4 regions of the Streptomyces sp. NBC_00212 genome follow, and region 1 is predicted to be linked to each of the others. Evidence: riboswitches for the same ligand, from Rfam matches in the RefSeq annotation. Region 1 holds a riboswitch; each other region holds the start of a gene.

Region 1 (4,838 bases):
TCTTCGGCATCTCCCGCCAGATTCCGGCGAATTCGACCACCGGCGGGGAGGCGGAAGGGTCGGTGTCGGCGGTGGGCCAGTACTCGGCCATGAGCTCATGGGTCACGCGCCCGCTGATGAAGGCGCCCATGGGCCTGAGCTGTTCGTTGACGTACCCGTGCAGCTCGTCGTCGACCATGTGCCAGTCGATTTCGCCCTCGGGCCCCGCGAAAAAGCCGTCGAGAGAGACCGACATGGGAAGGATGATCTTTCTCATCGCAGTCACCTGCGCGACGATACGCCCGCCCTCGCCGACATTCCCGTCAAGGGCGCCCGCTCTTCTTCGTGTGTTTCAACGCCCTGCGCGCACTAGTTGTCGCCGGTGTTCGGCGCGGTCAGGGCGGCCAGGGCCGCCCCCTCGATCGTGGTCGTCGGCTTGAAGAGCGGGTCGAGGCCGCCCGCCGTCAGGATCCGCAGATGCCACGGCCGTACGCACACCACGCCGAGGTGGCCGTCGCGCGCCCGGATTCTCCGGTACGCCCGGCACAGCAGGGTGAGGGCGGCGCAGTCGAAGAAGTCGACGGGCCGCAGGTCCACGATCACGCGGGCACCGGCCGGCTGCGTGGCGGCGTCGAGGTGCAGCTGCACGCCGGGCGCGGAGGCCAGGTCGACGGTGCCCTGGACCTCGACCACCGTGAACCCCTGCATCAGGTACGTACGGGCGTTGCAGCACCGGTCCGGCAGCAGGCCCGGCGGAAGCGGAACAGGCGCCGAGACGGATGGCCGAGCGGTGGTTCCCATGGCAGCTCCCGGTCCAGAACTGTCCCCCGCGGGCGCGGAGGTACTCGGTTGTCGGGCAGTCACCGTGGTCCCGGGGTGACGCACTACCACCCTAGGAATATGGCCGCATGCAGAAACGTGCAGCCTTCGATTTGTTCACCCTGGGGGGTGAACGAAATTTGCGCCGCTCCCCGTTTGAACACCGCACACGGGGAGCGAAGCCGCTCCGGCACCCCTGCCTACCGACCTGCTGGAGTCGAAACCCCGTCGGCGGACGGCCAGTTGGGGTCGTCGGCTCGGTCGGCCGGGCGCCCTCCTCAAGCACCCGGCCCCGAGGACGGCCGTCAGTACGCCCCGAAGACGTTGTCGATCGAGCCGTACCTGTTGGCGGCGTAGTTGCACGCGGCGGTGATGTTGGCCACCGGGTCGTAGAGGTCCAGGGCCGTGCCGGGCACGTGGAAGGCGGCGAACGTGGGCTGGATGACCTGGAGGAGTCCCTTGGAGGGCGTTCCGGCCACCGCGTTGGAGTCCCAGTTGTTGATCGCGAGGGGGTTGCCCGACGACTCGCGCATGATGTTGCGGTAGATGCCGTTGTAGCTGCCCGGGATGCCGTGCTGGGCCATGATGTCCAGCGACTGCTTGATCCAGCCGTCCAGGTTGTTGGCGTACTTCGGCGCACTGGCCGTGGTCGCGGTGGTCGCCGTGGTGAGGCTCGTCGTGCGGGCCGAGCGGTCGGCACGGTCGGCCGAGGCGGCCCGGGCGGGGGCTCCCACGGTGAGCTTGAGGCCGGGCTGGATCAGGGCCGGGTTGCCGCCGATGACGCTCTGGTTGTCCTGGTACAGCTGCTTCCAGCCGCCGCTCACGTTGAGGGCGTCGGCGATCTTGGCGAGCGAGTCGCCGGCGACGACGGCGTAGCTCGTGGGGGCCGCCTTCACCGCCGTGACCGGCTTGGCCACCACGGTGGCGGCCGAGTGGACCGACGCCGGCGCGGCGGCGGCCGTGGTCGCGCCGATCACCGGAATGGCGAGTACGGCGCCGCCCGTACCGGCAGCGGCGAGGCCCCGGGAGAACGAGCTGGACTTGGGGCGGCGGTGCTTGCCCTTTGCAGGCATGGTGAATTCCTCTCCTTCGCCTGCGAGGTGAGCTGTCGGGTTCGGACGCGGAGATGTCCGGTCGCGGCGCAGGCGACTTCACCCCAGCCGTTCCGGAATCCGGATCGGCGGCTTACCTGGGTCCCCCGCTCCTGCCATACGTGTGTGGGAGGGTCCGGACGGCGGCAGGATTCGGCGTTCCATCCGGATTGACGGTGAACTTAAGCGAATAGGCCGAGTGGAAACAAGCTCAGAATTCAATGGGCGCGATCCGGGATATAGATCCACTTAAATCCACACCCGGCGACCACCCCGCCCGAGGCCCCCAACTCGCTTTCCGGCCAACCGAAATGACCCTGCCGGACCCGGGCCCCCATCACCCGGCACGTGACCCAATTCACTCGCCCGCCGAGCAACCAAACAGACCACCCACAAAAGAGGCGAGCCTCACTCAATAGCGGCCAATTCGGACATTACAAAACCCGGAGTGGCGGCGCCCCAAAATGCCCTATATTGGACAATCGGGCCCTCTCTTGTGTCCCACGCCACGCATACCGGCGACAGCACACGCCTCCCGGACGTCGTAGCCGTTTTAGATCCTGCTCACAGGCCCCTCTCCACGGTGGAGCCCGGGCGGCAGAGAGGTGGAACGGTGATCCGAGAGGGTGCGGAGTACGACGTCCTGGTGGTCGGGGGCGCGGGGGTGGACATCCGGCGGCCGTCGGCGGCCACGAGGTTCACCGCGCGCCGGGTGCCCGCCGGGGAGGTCAGCGGGGCGAAGGGGACATCGCCCTCGGCCGGCAGCTCGCGGACCTGTGAGCCGGGCCAGTCGTCGCCGACGCAGTCGATCACGCCGACCTCCAGCCCCAGTGCCCGCGCCCGAGGGCCACGTTCGCGCGGTGTGCCCGGGCCGCTCCTCGATCGGGCCGACCTGCACCAAGTCGGCGAGCGGAACCGGCAGGGAGGCGACGCGTACGACCCCGGACTGGCCGACCAGCACCGGGAGTTCGCGCTCCGCTGCGACCTCGTGTTCTTCAGCGCGGCGGCCGCGGGCGACAACACCCCCGCGCTGATGCGGGAGATCCTCCGCGAGGGCCGCGCGGACACAGTGGTCGCCACGGCCGGCGCCGAGGGCTCCTGCCTCCTCACCCGGGACGGCCGCTTCGGCGCGCTGGCGGGCACCCATGCCTGCACGGCTCCGGTGGCCACCGAGCCCATCTCGCGGAAAAGTCTGCTGGCGGCGTATCAGATCGCTTGAGATCATTCCGACGTTCGAGGTCGGGCATCCGGCGCCGAGCGCCCGGTGCCGCCAACTGGCGCCCTGAACAAGCCCTTATTACGCCGTATCAAGTCCTGTCAGGAAGAAACATGAACGCCATCAGCGAATTCAAGAACATTCCCCCGACCACGCTCGCCGACGTGCTGGGCCGCGAGCAGGTCATGGATATCGGCATTCGCCCTTTGTGGTCCCCGATGCCGCGCATCGCGGGTCCCGCATTCACCGTGCGGTGCCCCGCGGGCGACAATCTCATGCTGCACGCGGCCATCCACCGCGCGGAGCCGGGTTCTGTCATCGTCGTCGAATCGGGCGACCTGGACTACGCGCTCGCCGGCGGAAACGTGTGCGCCGTCGCCCAACGCCGGGGAATCGCGGCGTTCGTGGCCGACGGGGTCATTCGTGACCTCGCCGAGGTCCGCGAGTTGGGCTTTCCCGTGTTCGCCCGGGGTGTCATTCCCATCCCCGGAACCAAGAAGGCCGTGGCCCCGCTCAACGAGCCGGTGCGCTGCGGCGGGGTGCTGGTGAACGCCGGCGACATCGTGGTGGCCGACGAGGAGGGCATCGTGGTCACCCCCCGCGCGCGCTGGGAGCAGACGCTCCTGGACGCACAGCGCAAGTTGGCCAAGGAGGCCGGTGAATCCCTCGACGCGTGGGAGCAGACGCACCGCGCCCGCATCGACAAGGCGTTGAGCGAGGGCGGCTTCGAGGGCTGAGCGGTCTTCGGCCCAACTGCCTTCTCATCGCGGCGTGCCTGCGTGGACCGTCCAGGTGGTGTACCTCGCGGACCGCACCGTGCACACGTCCGCGGCCCGGAGCCTCGCCGTGAACGGTCAACTGGTCGTCAGCTACCGGGACTTGACCCGGCACTGATGAGCACCGATACGAGTTCTGCCCGGCTCAGTACTACTGACCCGCACCCCCGCGGGCGATCCCCACCTCGCGGACGAGTTCGAGGCCCAGGACGCGGTCCAGGTAGGCCATGGTCTCGAACTTGGCTCCCGGCGGTACGTCGTCCGCCGTCGCCAGATCGTGCAGGAGGCGCAGGACGGCCGCGGTGTCGAGCCGGTTGTCCAGGGCGGTACGGGCCGTGCTCTTGAGGTCGGCGGGGATCGGCTTCGAGGGCTGCTCGGCCCAGTCCGCCACGGCACGCCGCCAGCGGGCCATGGCGCGGCCCGCCTCGCCGACCTGCTCGGCCGTGATCGAGACCGGCTCCTCGTAGGGGTGGCTGAGCAGCAGCAGGCGTACGGCAAGGAAGTCGAGGCCCTCGAACGGGGGCAGCTGGGCTTCGCCGATCTGCAGGCAGGCGCTGCCCGCGCCTTCGTACGTCCCACTCGTGAGCTGGACGCCGGGCAGGCCGCCGAGCGCCTCCGCGATCTCCTCCGGCGCACCCTCGGCGTCGGCCGGCCGGATGCCGGCGGCAGCGGCGGCCGCTTTGTCCTGCGGGCCGGTCCATCCGATGAGCACCGCCCTGCCGCGCATTTCGACGACGCGCGCCAGCACGTCCGCGATCAGCAGCACCCGCAGTCCGATCCCGGCGGCACCGCCAGCGGGGGCATGGGCGCAGATGCGCAGCGGGCCCGGTCCGGCGAGTTCTTCCACGATTCGCAGCATGTCGCCGACCCTAGGGGTTCGGGCCCGGCCTGGACACCGGTCCGCGCCCGAGTGCGCTAGGAACGCCGCGTCACGCGAGCAGCGGCCTCAGCGCGCCG
Region 2 (4,838 bases), 5.8 Mb from region 1:
GCTCGCGGGCGCGCTGCACGGCGAGCGACTCGGCGGTGGGCTCCAGGTCGAGGGTGAGGTGGACCGAGCCGTCCTCGAAGGACCGCTTCTGCTGGTAGCCGGCGTCCGTGAACACCTTGATCATCTTGCTGTTGGCGGGCAGCACCTCGGCCGCGAACCGTCGGATGCCCCGCTCACGGGCGACCGCCGCGATGTGTTCGAGCAGCGTGGAGGCGACGCCCCGGCCCTGGTGCGCGTCCTGGACGAGGAAGGCGACCTCGGCCTCGTCGGCGGGGGCGGAGGCCGGCCGGCCCAGGGCGTTGATGCGGTCGTAGCGGACGGTCGCGATGAACTCGCCGCCGACGGTGGCGGCCAGGCCGACCCGGTCGACGTAGTCGTGATGGGTGAAGCGGTGGACGTCCTTCGCGGAGAGCCGGGGGTAGGGCGCGAAGAAGCGGTAGTACTTCGACTCGTCCGAGACCAGCTCGTAGAAGGAGACGAGCCGCTCGGCGTCCTCGGTGGTGATGGGCCTGATGCGCGCGGTGCCGCCGTCGCGGAGCACCACGTCGGCCTCCCAGTGAGCCGGGTACGCGGGGTCGGACGCCGTCGTCATACCGAAAGCGTACGGGTCGCGGGGCCGTACGGGGCGGGGCAAGGTGGGCAGGGCCGATCGGCGGCGCACCGGGGCCTAAGGTCGGTACGAGCACCGCGCACCACATGAGAGACTGGTCTAGACAACCGTCAGAGATTTCGAAGGGCAACACCATGGCTGAGCGCCGCGTCAACGTCGGCTGGGCCGAGGGCCTGCACGCCCGCCCCGCGTCCATCTTCGTCCGTGCCGCCACGGCTGCCGGAGTCCCCATGACGATCGCCAAGGCCGACGGCAACCCGGTCAACGCCGCGTCCATGCTCGCGGTGCTCGGTCTGGGTGCGCAGGGCGGCGAGGAGATCGTGCTGGCCTCCGACGCCGAGGGCGCGGACGTCGCTCTCGACCGGCTGGCCAAGCTGGTCGCCGAGGGTCTTGAGGAACTCCCCGAGACCGTCTGATCCGGTCGACGGCACGTCCCGTCACATCGAAGGACCGCGGAACCCGAATTCGGGCTCGGCGGTCCTTTCGTTTCCCAGTAATGCGCGTGCGGGAAACGAATTGCGGGCAGCGCGATGCGGCGCCCCTTATCGCCTTTCTTTGTATACGGCCGTGCTGTTAAGTGCGGGCGCTCGCGGTGTTTACGGCATGTTGCGAAGTCCTCACGGCCGCGGGCCCGCGCAGCCGATGGGCGGAAAAGGATCGCTCCGCGTGCAGGGCGGTGAGCGAACGGGCGCGTTCGGCGTCGCCGCGGGCCACCGCGTCGGTGATCGCGCCGAGTTCGGCCCAGGCCTCGGCCGGGCGGGCCGGCGCCTCGACCGCGTACATCCAGGCGACCTTGTGCCTCAACTGCGTGAGCAGCGCGATGAGTCCGGGGCTCGCGGAGGCCTGGGCGAGCGTCTCGTGGAACCAGCCGCCCAGCGAGCGCAGGTCCTCGCCCTGACCGCGCCGGGCCCGGTCCTGACCCAGCCTCACCAGGCCGCGCAGCACCTTGAGATGGGCCTCGCTGCGGCGGCCCGCGGCCCGGGCGGCGGCCAACGGCTCAAGCACCAGGCGGAGTTCGAGGAGGTCGGCCGCCTCAAGGTCGGTGGGCTCGGCCACGCAGGCGCCGGCGTGTCTGCGGGTGGTGACGAACCCCTCGGACTCCAGGGTGCGCAGGGCCTCGCGGACCGGGACGCGCGAGACTCCGTAACGGCGTGCGAGGACTTCCTCGGTGAGCCGGCTGCCGCGCTCATGGACACCCGAGACGATATCGTCGCGGATTGCCGTGCATACCGAATGCGCCGGAATGCGCATGGCCGAACCTCCGCCTTAATCCCCGCGAAACGCGGTCGGGCAATGCCTGTTCCGTGACTCTATGGCAGGCCTTGTTAATTCCCGGTGACGGGCCGGAACCAATGGATATCTTTTGGCCAATGCCGAAGGCCCCCGGCAGCATGCCGGGGGCCTTCGGTGTGCGCGCGGACGTCTTGGACCTCTTGGACGTCTCGTACGCCTCGGATGTCTCGTACGGCTCGTACGGCTCGTACGTCTCAGACGTTCACGCCGTGCGAGCGCAGGTAGGCGACGGGGTCGATGTCCGAGCCGTAGTCCGGGCCGGTGCGGGCCTCGAAGTGGAGGTGAGGGCCGGTGGTGTTGCCTGTGTTGCCCGACAGGGCGATCTGCTGGCCCGGCTCGACGGACTGGCCGACGGAGACCTGGATGACCGAGAGGTGGCCGTACTGGGTGTACGTGCCGTCGTTCATCTTGATCACGACGTTGTTGCCGTACGCGCCGCCCCAGCCCGCCTCGACGACGGTGCCCAGACCCACGGCGTGCACCGAAGTGCCGCTCGCCGCATGGAAGTCGATGCCGGTGTGGCTGCCGGAGGACCACAGCGATCCGCCGGTCTTGTAGCCGGTGGACACATAACTGTCGGATATGGGGGCCACGAAGGTGTTGAGGCGCTTGCGCTCGGCCTCGCGCGCCGCGCGCTCCTTGGCCTCGCGCGCCTCCTTGGCCCGCTGCTCGGCCTTCGCCTTCGCGGCGGCCTCGGCTTCCGCCTTCGCCTTGGCCTTCGCGGCGGCCTGCTTCTGCGCGTCGGCCTGGGCCCCCACCTGGTCGGCGATGGTGTCGCCGATGACGATGGCCTGAGTCAGGCCCGTGTCGGCGGCGGCGGACGGAGCCGCCATGGCCGGGGAGGCGAGGGTGCCTACGACTCCGGCGGTGGCGAGGGTGGCGATGCCCGCGATGTTCGCGCTGCGGCGCGTCATACGGCTGGGCGCGCGATGCTTCCCGGTGGCACGGGTGAACGCCATGAAGTGGCGGTGTCCTTTCCTTCCATCTCGCCTACCGGGTTAGCTGACGGGTTCGGAGCAGGAAGGTCTCCTACGGGCTCCTCCGCGGGCGGAGGCGTCCGATTCACCCCAGGGACTGAGTGGGTCCCCGGCTCCCCAGGCTCGCGCCTTCGGGGACTCGGCGATCACTGTCCGGTGCCGCGGCTGCGACGGGTGGTGACGGACAGCGGGACCGACGCTAGACGGCTGATCTTTCAATCACCAAACAGACACCGGTTTTTGTAGCGCACGCCACATGACAGACAGGCAACCTCCCCAACAAACCGGACATTGCGCCGAAGATCAGGAGGACCCCGGCAGCGCATCCGCCACCGGGGTCCCGTGACCCTCGGCCGTCCGGGTGCCTCGACGGGCCCGGACGGTTCCTCAATCAGCCTGCTACGACGGTCACTTCACCGATTCCGAGCGCCCTGACGGGCTCCTCGATCTGTGCCGCGTCGCCCACCAGGACCGTGACGAGCCGGTCGGCCGGGAAGGCGTTGACGACGGCCGCCGTCGCCTCCACGGTGCCGGTCTCCGCGAGCAGCGCGTACAACTGCGCCTGGTAGTCGTCGGGCAGGAACTGCTCGACCTGGTCGGCCAGCGTTCCCGCGACGGCCGCCGCGGTCTCGTACTTGAGCGGCGCGACGCCCACCAGGTTCTGCACGGCCGTCTCGCGCTCGGCGTCCGTCAGACCCTCGGCCGCCAGCGTGCGCAGCACCTTCCACAGGTCGTCGAGGGCCGGGCCGGTGTTCGGGGTGTCGACCGAGCCGCTGATGGCGAGCATGGCCGCACCGCCGTCCGGGCCCGAGCGCAGCACCTGGCCGAACGCGCGAACGCCGTAGGTGTAGCCCTTCTCCTCGCGCAGCACCCGGTCCAGGCGCGAGGTGAGGGTGCCGCCCAGGCAGTACGTGCCGAGCACCTGGGCCGCCCAGACCCGGTCGTGCCGGTCGGCACCGATGCGGCCGATGAGCAGCTGGGTCTGGACCGCGCCGGGGCGGTCCACGATGACGACCCGGCCGGTGTCGTCGGCGGTGATCGGCGGCATGGGGCGCGGCTCGGCCGTGTTGCCGGTCCAGTCGCCCAGGGTGTCCGCGAGGATCGCGTCGAGGTCGGTGCCCGCCAGGTCGCCGACGACGACGGTGACCGTCGTCGCCGGGCGCACGTACGCCTCGTAGAAGGCGCGCACCGCGGCCGCGTCGATGGCGGCGACGGTCTCCTCGGTGCCCTGGCGGGGCCGGGACATGCGCGCGGAGGCCGGGAAGAGCTCCTTGGAGAGCTGCTTGGCGGCCCGCCGGGACGGGTTGGCCTGCTCGTGCGGGATCTCGTCGAGCCGGTTGCGTACGAGCCGCTCGACCTCGGAGTCGGCGAACGCGGGGGCCCGCAGCGCCTCGGCGAGCAGCGAGAGCGCCTTGGGCAGTCGCGAGACGGGCACTTCGAGGGAGATCCGGACGCCGGGGTGGTCGGCGTGCGCGTCGATGGTGGCGCCGCACCGCTCCAGCTCGGCGGCGAACTCCTCGGCCGAGTGCTTGTCGGTGCCCTCGGTCAGGGCGCGCGCCATGATCGTGGCGACGCCGTCGAGGCCCTCGGGCTCGGCGTCCAGCGGGGCCGCGAGGAAGATCTCCACGGCGACGACCTGCTGGCCCGGGCGGTGGCAGCGCAGCACGGTGAGGCCGTTGGGAAGCGTGCCGCGCTCGGGGGCCGGGAAGGCCCACGGCGTGGCGGTGCCGGCGGCCGGCTGCGGGTGGAACTCCATGGTCACGACAGCGTCCGTCACTGGCCCGCCTCTTCCTCTTCGTTGCCTGCCTCGGGTGCCTCGGTGGGCTCGTACACCAGGACCGCCCGGTTGTCGGGGCGCAGGGTCGCGGCGGCGACCGCCTTGACCTCCTGTGCGGTGATGTCCAGGACGCGGTCCACGGCGGTCAGGGCGAGCTGCGGGTCGCCGAACAGCACGGCGT
Region 3 (4,838 bases), 760 kb from region 1:
GCTCACCGCGCTCGGCCCGCACGGCTCCCTGATCGTCTCCGACGCGGGCAACCACGCCTCCATCGTCGACGGCTGCCGGCTCGCCCGCGCTCGTACCGAGGTCGTTCCGCACGCCGAACCGGAAGCGGTCCGCAAGGCCCTGGACGCCCACGGCGGGCCCGGCCTCGTGGTGTCCGACTCCGTTTTCTCGGTGGACGGCGATGCCGCTCCGCTGGCTCAACTCGCCGCGGCCTGCCGGGAGTTCGGGGCCGCCCTGATCGTGGACGACGCGCACGGGCTCGGGGTGCTCGGCGACGGCGGGCGCGGCGCGCTGCACGCGGCCGGGCTCGCGGGCGCGGACGACGTGGTCGCCACGGTCACCCTGTCCAAGTCGCTCGGCAGCCAGGGCGGCGCGGTCCTCGGCCCGGCCCGGGTCATCCGCCATCTGGTGAACGCGGCCCGGACCTTCATCTTCGACACCGGGCTCGCCCCCGCGTCGGTCGGCGGGGCGCTCGCGGCCCTGCGACTGCTGCGCGCGCAGCCGGAGTTGGCGGGCCGGGCCCGCGCCGTCGCCGCCGAACTGCACGGCCGGCTCACCGCCGCCGGGCACCTGGCGGTACGTCCCGATGCCGCGGTCGTCTCCGTGCGGGCCCCCTCGCCGGAGGCCGCGGTGGCCTGGGCGGGGGACTGCCGCGAAGCCGGGCTCGTGGTCGGCTGCTTCCGGCCGCCGTCGGTGCCGGACGGCATCTCGCGGATCCGGCTGACCGCCCGTGCGGATCTGACGGAGCGCCAGATCGACAGGGCCGTGGGCGCGATCCTGAGGACCGCGCCCACGGCCTGACGGCTCGTCAATTCGCTGTGCTGCCCCTCAATTCGCTGTGCTGAGAGTGGAGATGAAGCGTTGCCAGGCCGGGGCGCCGAAGAGCAGCGCGGGCCCGTCGATCCGTTGGGAGTCGCGGACGGCAAGCAGCTCGCCATTGAGCCGGGCCGTCTCGACACAGTTGTTCATGCCCACGCTGCGGCTGCTGCGCCGCCAGGTGGCAGTCGTGAGGGAAGTACTGGAAGGAACGTGCGCAGGGCGTGCGGACATCATGCCTCCCCACTCGCCATGAACTAGCCCGGTTCCCCCCGGGCTATCCGGGCGATGAGATCCAACGAGTCCTCGGAGGAGAGCGCGAGTGCCTGGACGGTCAGGAATGCGGCACTGTACGCCTCAAGGTCTTCTCTCCGTTCGAGGTAGAGGCTACTCGTCAGATGGTCGATAACAACCACATCCAGATCTGAAATGGCCGGAAATGAAAAGATAATGAAAGGGCCGGTGAGGCCGACATAGCCGCCGTAATGGAAAGGGATGACCTGCAACCGCACGTGCGGCAGTGCGGCGAGCTGCAGCAAATGCCGTAACTGGTCCCGCATGGCCGCCGGGCCGCCCACTCGCCGACGCAATACCGCCTCGTCGAGCACCGCGCTGAGCACCAGCGGCGGATCGCCGCGCAGCACCTCCTGGCGGGCGATCCGCACCTCCACGAGCGAGTCCACCTTGTCCGACGGCAGCCCCCCGAGCGCGGCCCGCGTCACCGCCCGCGCGTACGCCGGCGTCTGCAAAAGCCCCGGCACCACCGAGGTCTCCAGCGTGCGAGCCGAGCGCGCCTGCGACTCCAGGCTGATGAAATCGCGGTACTGCGTCGGCAGCAGGCCCCGGTACGCATGCGCCCAGTCCACCCCGGCGCCGCCCGCCGAATCGGCCAACGCCTGCAAAAGCGCGCGGAGTTCGGGGTCGCGCACCCCGTACGCTTCGAGCAGCCGGGCCACGTCCGCCGGCTTCACGCCACTGCGACCGGTCTCGATCCGGCTCACCTTCGACTGGTGCCAGCCGACCAGACCGGCCGCCTCACCACTCGTGAGACCCGTGTCGTCGCGCAGCTTGCGCAACTCCTCGCCGAGCTTGCGTCTGCGCACCGCCGGCCCGTGCCCCATAGCCGCCTCCTTCGTCTCCGGCGATGGGTAAGTGTGAGCCCAAATACGGTCTACCGTCGGAGAGTTCACTGCTTTGAGCGACAGATATATGCATATCTTGGTGGATCGCACCCGAGACCGGCACGATGAGTGGCACTCTGACGCGAAGCACAATCCGAGGCCGATGTCGTCTTCGCGAGCGCTCAACCGCTACGAGTCTTCAAGCCGGCCCGGGTGGGAAAGGGACAGCGTCGCCATGGCAGACCACCTCGAAGCAACCCTCACTCTGCCGAGCGATCCCGCCTCGGTCTCCGCGGCACGGAGGTACGTCGCCGGGGTCCTTGCCGACTGGGGCCTGCCGACCGACGCCGAGGCCGCCGACACGATCCGCCTCATCGTCTCCGAGCTCGCCACCAACGCCGTGCAGCACACCTTCGGCCAGTCGCCCACCTTCACCGTGGACGTCCAGCTGGAGCGCGAGGAGGAGCTGCGGATCGGGGTGACCGACAGCCACCCGCGCTGGCCGAAACGATTGCCCGCCGCCGTCCAGCAGGACAACGGCCGGGGCATGGTGATCATCCGCTGGCTCGCGGCCGAGTGCGGCGGCCGGCTCTCGGTCGCGCCCACCGCGGACGGCGGCAAGACGGTCTGGATCGCCCTGCCGTGGACGGCGCCGGTCCAGAGCGGCTAGGGCCGCGCGTCCCAGACAAGATCCGCCGGACAGGCCCTAGAGACGTGCCGAGGGCGCCCGAGGGCGTCCCGGTGCGCGGGACACGCACCGGGACGCCCGGTCTGGCGGCGCGTCAGCCCACCCGCCCGTACAGGACGCTGTGGCTCCAGATCCGCTCCAGGCGGACCACCGTGCCGGCCTTGGGGGAGTGCCAGATCCTGCCGTTCCCGGCGTAGATCCCCACGTGGTACACCCGGCCTCCCGAGTGGAAGAACACCAGGTCCCCGGCCTTGCGGGACGAGGCCGAGACATGCCGGGAGCCGTTGTACTGCTGCTGGGCGGTGCGGGGCAGCTTGCGGCCCGCCTGCTTGAACGAGTAGAGCGTGAGCCCCGAGCAGTCGAACCGGTACGGGCCCGTGGCGCCGAACTGGTAGGGCGATCCCTTCTTCGACGCGGCCACGTGGAGCGCCCTGGTGGCCACGGCGGCGGCGTTCGCCTCGGGCGTGCTGCCCGGTGCCAGCGTCATCGCGCCCGTCACGGCGAGGGTGAGGGCACAGACGGTGCCGAGGCGGACCGCCAGCGACGAGACGTGTGTGTGCGCGGTCATGCGCAACCCTTCGTCAAACCGCCTGCGAAGGATGACCTGTCGGGTTCGGACTGGCGAAGACGCCCGGCCGCGCATGCGGCTTCACCCCGAGGGACGGCCGGGGTACGGCCCTCCCGAAGTACTCGGGTCCTCCACTCCTGCCGGTCCACTCTTGTCGACCAGTCGTCCGGAACGGCGGCAGGACTCGGCGTCCGCCCGGACCGCCCCGCCGCGGTGGCGGGGGCTTGTCGTCCTAGGGATCTTCACGCACCGACTGTCGGATTTACGGCCCGAAACGGCTTTGTGTGAGGGTGCTCACGACTGCCTGGTTCGGGTGGACAGGGGCCGTTCGGCGCTACTGCAAATGGGGCTGACGAGCCCTGTACCAGCAACGGAAGGATCGATTCAGCAGATTGTCCACGGCCCGTAAGCAACTCATAAGGGCCGGCGAAAGTAGCCGCCGGTGGGCCGAACGGGGGTAGCCCGTCTGGTGCGTTTCGTCGGCCCTATGAGCGCGTCGGGTATCCCTCGCGGTTCCGGGTGCACTCACCCCGTCGTCTGCGGGGGCACCGTGAGCCGCCCCGCGCGGCGCTCGCCGTCCAGGATCCGCAGCGCCCGCGTCAGCGTCTGCGCGTGTACATGGGCCTCCCCGCGCTGGTGCATCAGCGTCAGGGCCTCCTTCAGCGCGGCCGCCCGGCCGACCAGGGCCTGGGCGGCCCTGAGGGCGGCGTACGTGTCGTGGCCGTGCGCCGGATTGATCCGGCCGAGCAGGTCGACCACTTCGAGGTAGGAGTCGATGAATTCGGCCTCGGCGCGCGTCAGCGCGGGCAGCGGCGGCAGTTCCGGTGGCAGCACGGCGGTTCACCTCCCGCGCAGCGACGTCTTGCGGCTTTCGAGTACGTGATCGGCGAGCCCGTACGCCACGGCGCCCGCGGCGTCGAAGACCACGTCCCGCTCGATGTCGGCGGTCACCTGCTCCGGGGTCCTTCCCGTGTGCCGAGCGAGGAGTTCGGTCAACAGCACGCGCCCACGCAGGATTTCGGCCGCCTGGATCTCCAGATCGGACGGCTGCCCCTGCACCGCCTCCTCGATGGCCGGCTGCTGGAGGAGCACCCGGGAGCCGGGCTGTACGGCGCGCTTTCCGGGCGCGCCGGCCGCGAGCAGCAGCGCGGCCACCGAGCTCGCCTGGCCCAGGCAGAAAGTCTGCACATCGCAGGTGACGAACTGCATCGTGTCGTGGATCGCAGCCATCGCGGTGAGTGAGCCGCCGGGGGAGTTGATGTAGAGCGAGATGTCCCGGTCCGGGTCCGCGTGCTCCAGGTGCATGAACTGGGCCATCACGTCGTTGGCCGAAGCGTCGTCGACCGGGGTGCCGAGAAAGATGATCCGCTCCTCGAAGAGCTTGGAGTACGGATCGAGCGTGCGGATGCCCGAGGCGGTGCGCTCCTGGAACTCGGGCAGCACGTAGCGGGCGGCAGGGCGGTGGTTCATGACATACCTCTCCTCGACCGGAGGCTCCGAAGACCTCTGTAAAAAATGTACAGGACGTACAGAACCATGGTGAGGTGTTGTCCGGAGATCGCGGAGAAGTGGCAGGTCAAAGGGTGTTTCGCTGTCGGCGAGTGGGCGGTTTTGGCCGCCGAGGGC
Region 4 (4,838 bases), 2.9 Mb from region 1:
GCCGATCTCATCCACGAGTTCGCCTTTCCACTGCCCATCTACGCCATCTGCGACCTGCTCGGCGTACCCCGCGAGGACCAGGACGACTTCCGTGACTGGGCAGGCATGATGATCCGCCATGGAGGCGGCCCCCGAGGCGGCGTCGCCCGCTCGGTCAAGAAGATGCGCACCTACCTCGCCGAGCTCATCCACAAGAAGCGCGAGAACCCCGGAGACGACCTCATCTCCCGGCTCATCGAGGCCAGCGACCACGGCGAGCACCTGTCGGAGAACGAAGTCGCGGCCATGGCCTTCATCGTGCTCTTCGCCGGATTCGAGACGACCGTCAATCTGATCGGCAATGGGGTCTATGCCCTGTTGCGCAACCCCGGCCAACGGGAGCGGCTCCAGGACTCCCTCGCCGCGGGGGAGAGCGACCTCCTCGAAACCGGCGTCGAGGAACTCCTGCGTTACGACGGGCCTGTCGAGATGGCCACCTGGCGGTTCGCCACCCGGCCGCTGACGCTCGGCGGGCAGGACATCGCGGCCGGCGACCCCGTGCTCGTCGTGCTCGCCGCCGCCGACCGCGACCCCGAGCGCTTCGCCGACCCGGACACCCTCGACCTCGGCCGCAAGGACAACCAGCACCTCGGGTACGGGCACGGGATCCACTACTGCCTCGGTGCCCCGCTCGCCCGGCTCGAAGGGCAGACCGCTCTGGCGACCCTGCTGCGGCGCCTCCCTGACCTGCGGCTCGCGGTGGAACCTGACGATTTGCGCTGGCGCGGCGGGCTCATCATGCGCGGACTGCGCACCCTGCCGGTCGAGTTCACCAGCCCATGACGATCGCCCGCATCTGACGGGCCGTCAAGACTGTGACTTTTATGTGATCCCGGGTGCATCGACTTGTGACAAGCGTTCGAGTACGGCTACGTTCACCGTTCATTCGGCTCAGCAGTCACACGGAAGGCCTTTTGCATGCGCTCCGGGAATGGACGGCATCGTCGACCCCGCCAGGCACCCGCTCTCGTCGTCGCGGCAGGAGTGACCGGATCGGCCATCGCCCTTCCTCTGCTCGCCGCGACCGGCGCGAACGCCGCGGACGCGAACACCTGGAACCAGGTGGCCGCCTGCGAGTCCGGCGGGATGTGGAGCGCCGACTTCGGCAACGGCCTGTACGGCGGGCTCCAGTTCTCGCAGGCCACCTGGGAGGCGTACGGCGGTACGGACTACGCCCAGCGCGCCGACCTCGCCAGCCGTGCCCAGCAGATAGCCGTCGCCGAGCAGGTGCTCGCGGCCAAGGGCCCGGGGGCCTTCGCGAACTGCGGCAGCGGCGCCGGGCTCACCAAGGGCGGCGGCTCGGCGGACGTCGACCCGGGCGCGCCCGACACGTCGACCGGGACGCCCACGCCCACGCCCGCTCCCGCGACCCCCACCGTCCCGCCGACCAAGGCGCCCGAAGCCCCGGCGCCGAGCGGCTCCACGCCCGCCACGCCGGCCCCGGGTGCCACGAAGCCGAGCGACCCGGCCAAGCCCCCGACGCCCTCCGCGTCCACCCCGGCGAGCCCCGGCAAGCACCGCGGGGCGCCCTCGCCGGAGGAGAGCGCGGGCACGGCTCCGGGCGGCACGTCCTCGTCCGCCCCGACGACCGGTCAGGTCGAACCTGGCACTCCGGCCGGTACGAGTGGTTCGAACGATTCGGGCAACTCATCCGATAGCCGCGATTCCGGACGGCATGCCTCGCGGGGTGACGATGCCTCACGTGAGTCCGGCAACACCCCCGCCGCGAACGGCGACTACACCGTCCGGCCCGGCGACAACCTGTCCGCCATCGCCGAGGCGAACAAGATCCAGGGCGGCTGGCCCGCGCTGTACCACGCCAACGAGAAGCTGATCGGCACCGACCCCAACCTCATCCTGCCTGGCCAGAGCCTGGACCTGAAGGATGCGGCGGCGGCTCTGACGGCCCCGAACTCGGCACCGAAGCAGGGTTAGTTCGCGGGCCTATGTCCGTTCTGTGCAAATGAGACATGGGTCTCTTCGCCTCAACTGGCTTGTCCCGTCTGCCCGGTCCGTCCGCCCCGCCCCTCACCTGCGGAAACACCCCTTCTGTATCGGCAAGTAGGGGGGATTTCTCCCCGATGTGCGTCTTTGAACATTGGCGGGGCGTGTGTTTTCGTCGGACTCGCTCGTCACCACGAGCCCCGTCGACCGAGCACGCCGAATCCTGCCGTCGGCCGACGGGAACAGTCGACGCTTATGCGCCGTAGGCAGGAGCGGGGGACCCAAGGTAAGTGCCGGGCCCGGCAGTTCGAGTGACTGCCGCAACGGCTTGGGGTGAAGACGGGCGCATCGACGCTCGGCCGGGCAGCTCACGCCCGAACCCGACAGCTCACCTCGCAGGCGTCGGTGAGGAGAACCTCCATGCTGCTTTCCGGCAAGGGCAAGCACCGTCGCCCGTCCAAGGCCGTCCGTGTCGCCACGCTGGCCGGTGTCACCGGCGCCGCCGTGGCCGCCCCGCTGATGGCGGCGGGCAACGCCTCCGCCGCTTCCGTCCAGACCTGGGACGCCGTCGCCCAGTGCGAGTCCGGCGGCAACTGGTCCATCAACACCGGCAACGGCTACTACGGCGGCCTGCAGTTCTCGCAGTCCTCCTGGGCCGCCGCCGGCGGCACCCAGTACGCCTCGCGCGCCGACCTGGCCACCAAGGGCCAGCAGATAGCCACCGCCGAGAAGCTGCTCGCCATCCAGGGCCCGGGTGCCTGGGGCTGCGCCGGCGCCGGCAACCTGACCGCGGGCGGCAGCAAGGCCGACGTGGACACCTCCGGTTCGTCCTCCTCGAAGCCGAAGGCCTCGAAGCCCGCGGCGCCCAAGCAGCAGGCCCAGCCCCAGCAGAAGTCGCAGCCGAAGGCGCAGAAGTCCGAGCGCACCGAGTCCGCGCCGGCCAGCCGCGACCAGCAGCGCACCGAGCCGGTCAAGCAGGGCAACGGCGAATACACCGTCAAGTCCGGCGACACCCTCGGCAACATCGCGGCCGCCAACGGCGTCAAGGGCGGCTGGCAGAAGCTGTTCGAGCTGAACAAGGACATCGTCAAGGACGCGAACCTGATCTTCCCGGGCCAGAAGCTGCACCTCGGCTGAGACTGACCCACCCCCAGGTCGCCCCGACCCGGCGCGCATTCCCCCGTACGCGCCGGGCCGGGGTTTTCGCTGTTACCCGGCAGTAGTGTTGTGGTCCTTTGCCCGGGATTAAGGGTCCTTGGTCCCTTTTTCGTCCCAGGAGGCGGGCACTCGGCTGGCCGGAGCCCCAGAGCCGGTTAGGCTCTTGTCGCAAGGCGAACGCGACCCCGCACGACCTTGCACTGCTTGCGTCACATCTAGCGTCACATCCCAGAAGGAGATGCTCGTGCCGTCCATCGACGTCGTCGTAGCCCGGGAAATCCTGGACTCCCGAGGCAACCCCACGGTCGAGGTCGAGGTCGGCCTCGACGACGGCAGCACCGGCCGTGCTGCAGTTCCGTCCGGCGCCTCCACCGGTGCCTTCGAGGCCATCGAGCTCCGCGACGGTGACCCCAACCGCTACGGCGGCAAGGGTGTCGAGAAGGCCGTCCTCGCCGTCATCGAGCAGATCGGCCCGGAGCTCGTCGGCTACGACGCCACCGAGCAGCGCCTGATCGACCAGGCCATGTTCGACCTGGACGCCACGGACAACAAGGGCTCGCTCGGCGCCAACGCCATCCTCGGCGTCTCCCTCGCCGTCGCGCACGCCGCCTCCGAGGCCAGCGACCTGCCGCTGTTCCGCTACCTGGGCGGCCCCAACGCGCACCTGCTGCCCGTCCCGATGATGAACATCCTCAACGGTGGGTCGCACGCCGACTCCAACGTCGACATCCAGGAGTTCATGATCGCCCCGATCGGCGCGGAGTCCTTCTCCGAGGCCCTTCGCTGGGGTGCCGAGGTCTACCACACGCTCAAGGGCGTCCTGAAGCGCAAGGGCCTCTCCACCGGCCTCGGCGACGAGGGCGGCTTCGCGCCGAACCTGGAGTCCAACCGCGCAGCCCTGGACCTCATCGTCGAGGCCATCAAGGAAGCCGGCTACGCCCCGGGCAAGGACATCGCGCTCGCGCTCGACGTCGCCGCGTCCGAGTTCTACAAGGACGGCAAGTACGAGTTCGAGGGCAAGTCCCGCTCGGCCGCCGAGATGACCGAGTACTACGAGGAGCTCGTCTCCGCGTACCCGCTGGTCTCCATCGAGGACCCGCTGTTCGAGGACGACTGGGCCGGCTGGAACACCATCACCTCGCGCCTCGGCTCGAAGGTCCAGATCGTCGGCGACGACCTGTTCGTCACCAACCCCGAGCGCCTCGCGCGCGGCATCGAGGAGGGCTCCGCCAACGCCCTGCTCGTCAAGGTCAACCAGATCGGTTCGCTGACCGAGACCCTGGACGCCGTCGAGATGGCCCAGCGCAACGGCTTCAAGTGCATGATGTCCCACCGCTCCGGCGAGACCGAGGACGTCACCATCGCCGACCTCGCCGTCGCGGTGAACTGCGGCCAGATCAAGACCGGCGCCCCGGCCCGCTCGGACCGCGTCGCCAAGTACAACCAGCTGCTGCGCATCGAGGAGATCCTCGACGACGCCGCGGTCTACGCCGGCCGCAGCGCCTTCCCGCGCTTCAAGGGCTGACATTTGATGGGCTAAAGCCCTAGCCAGTCGTACGTACGTCCCCGGCCGCGGTCCCGTACCGTGTCCGGGGACGTACGTGTGTAAGGGGAGGCGGGAGAGCGATGGGCAAGAACGCCAAGGCCACGGACCGCGACCGGTTCTCCACCGCGGCCCGGCTCAAGGTGCTCGGCGA

What was found. A riboswitch is a leader RNA that binds a small molecule or an ion and turns the genes downstream of it on or off. The one in region 1 is predicted to bind cyclic di-AMP.
Region 2: linked by a shared signal. The riboswitch ahead of OHA17_RS10440 (M23 family metallopeptidase) and the one ahead of OHA17_RS37200 (transglycosylase SLT domain-containing protein) in region 1 are both predicted to bind cyclic di-AMP.
Region 3: linked by a shared signal. The riboswitch ahead of OHA17_RS33630 (C40 family peptidase) and the one ahead of OHA17_RS37200 (transglycosylase SLT domain-containing protein) in region 1 are both predicted to bind cyclic di-AMP.
Region 4: linked by a shared signal. The riboswitch ahead of OHA17_RS23840 (transglycosylase family protein) and the one ahead of OHA17_RS37200 (transglycosylase SLT domain-containing protein) in region 1 are both predicted to bind cyclic di-AMP.

Annotation. Positions count from the first base shown of each region.
Region 1 covers NZ_CP108115.1:8,126,144-8,130,981, reverse strand. Annotated here, with positions in the region: gene OHA17_RS37210 (dihydrofolate reductase family protein) at 1-256, opposite strand, end outside; gene OHA17_RS37205 (anti-sigma factor antagonist) at 349-780, opposite strand; gene OHA17_RS37200 (transglycosylase SLT domain-containing protein) at 1,104-1,871, opposite strand; cyclic di-AMP (ydaO/yuaA leader) riboswitch at 1,876-2,058, opposite strand; gene OHA17_RS37195 (hypothetical protein) at 2,454-2,702, opposite strand; gene OHA17_RS37190 (hypothetical protein) at 2,752-3,108, shown strand; gene OHA17_RS37185 (RraA family protein) at 3,219-3,842, shown strand; gene OHA17_RS37180 (hypothetical protein) at 3,877-3,999, shown strand; gene OHA17_RS37175 (hypothetical protein) at 4,033-4,740, opposite strand; gene OHA17_RS37170 (phosphatase PAP2 family protein) at 4,811-4,838, opposite strand, start outside.
Region 2 covers NZ_CP108115.1:2,292,103-2,296,940, forward strand. Annotated here, with positions in the region: gene OHA17_RS10425 (GNAT family N-acetyltransferase) at 1-592, opposite strand, end outside; gene OHA17_RS10430 (HPr family phosphocarrier protein) at 745-1,026, shown strand; gene OHA17_RS10435 (GntR family transcriptional regulator) at 1,184-1,861, opposite strand; gene OHA17_RS10440 (M23 family metallopeptidase) at 2,098-2,862, opposite strand; cyclic di-AMP (ydaO/yuaA leader) riboswitch at 2,876-3,035, opposite strand; gene OHA17_RS10445 (M16 family metallopeptidase) at 3,272-4,636, opposite strand; gene OHA17_RS10450 (M16 family metallopeptidase) at 4,654-4,838, opposite strand, start outside.
Region 3 covers NZ_CP108115.1:7,365,741-7,370,578, forward strand. Annotated here, with positions in the region: gene OHA17_RS33610 (8-amino-7-oxononanoate synthase) at 1-820, shown strand, start outside; gene OHA17_RS33615 (DUF397 domain-containing protein) at 848-1,072, opposite strand; gene OHA17_RS33620 (helix-turn-helix transcriptional regulator) at 1,093-1,956, opposite strand; gene OHA17_RS33625 (ATP-binding protein) at 2,192-2,626, shown strand; gene OHA17_RS33630 (C40 family peptidase) at 2,739-3,212, opposite strand; cyclic di-AMP (ydaO/yuaA leader) riboswitch at 3,216-3,399, opposite strand; gene OHA17_RS33635 (hypothetical protein) at 3,738-4,046, opposite strand; gene OHA17_RS33640 (ATP-dependent Clp protease proteolytic subunit) at 4,053-4,682, opposite strand.
Region 4 covers NZ_CP108115.1:5,187,091-5,191,928, forward strand. Annotated here, with positions in the region: gene OHA17_RS23830 (cytochrome P450) at 1-822, shown strand, start outside; gene OHA17_RS23835 (transglycosylase family protein) at 958-1,974, shown strand; cyclic di-AMP (ydaO/yuaA leader) riboswitch at 2,232-2,400, shown strand; gene OHA17_RS23840 (transglycosylase family protein) at 2,404-3,120, shown strand; gene eno (phosphopyruvate hydratase) at 3,380-4,666, shown strand; gene OHA17_RS23850 (septum formation initiator family protein) at 4,768-4,838, shown strand, end outside.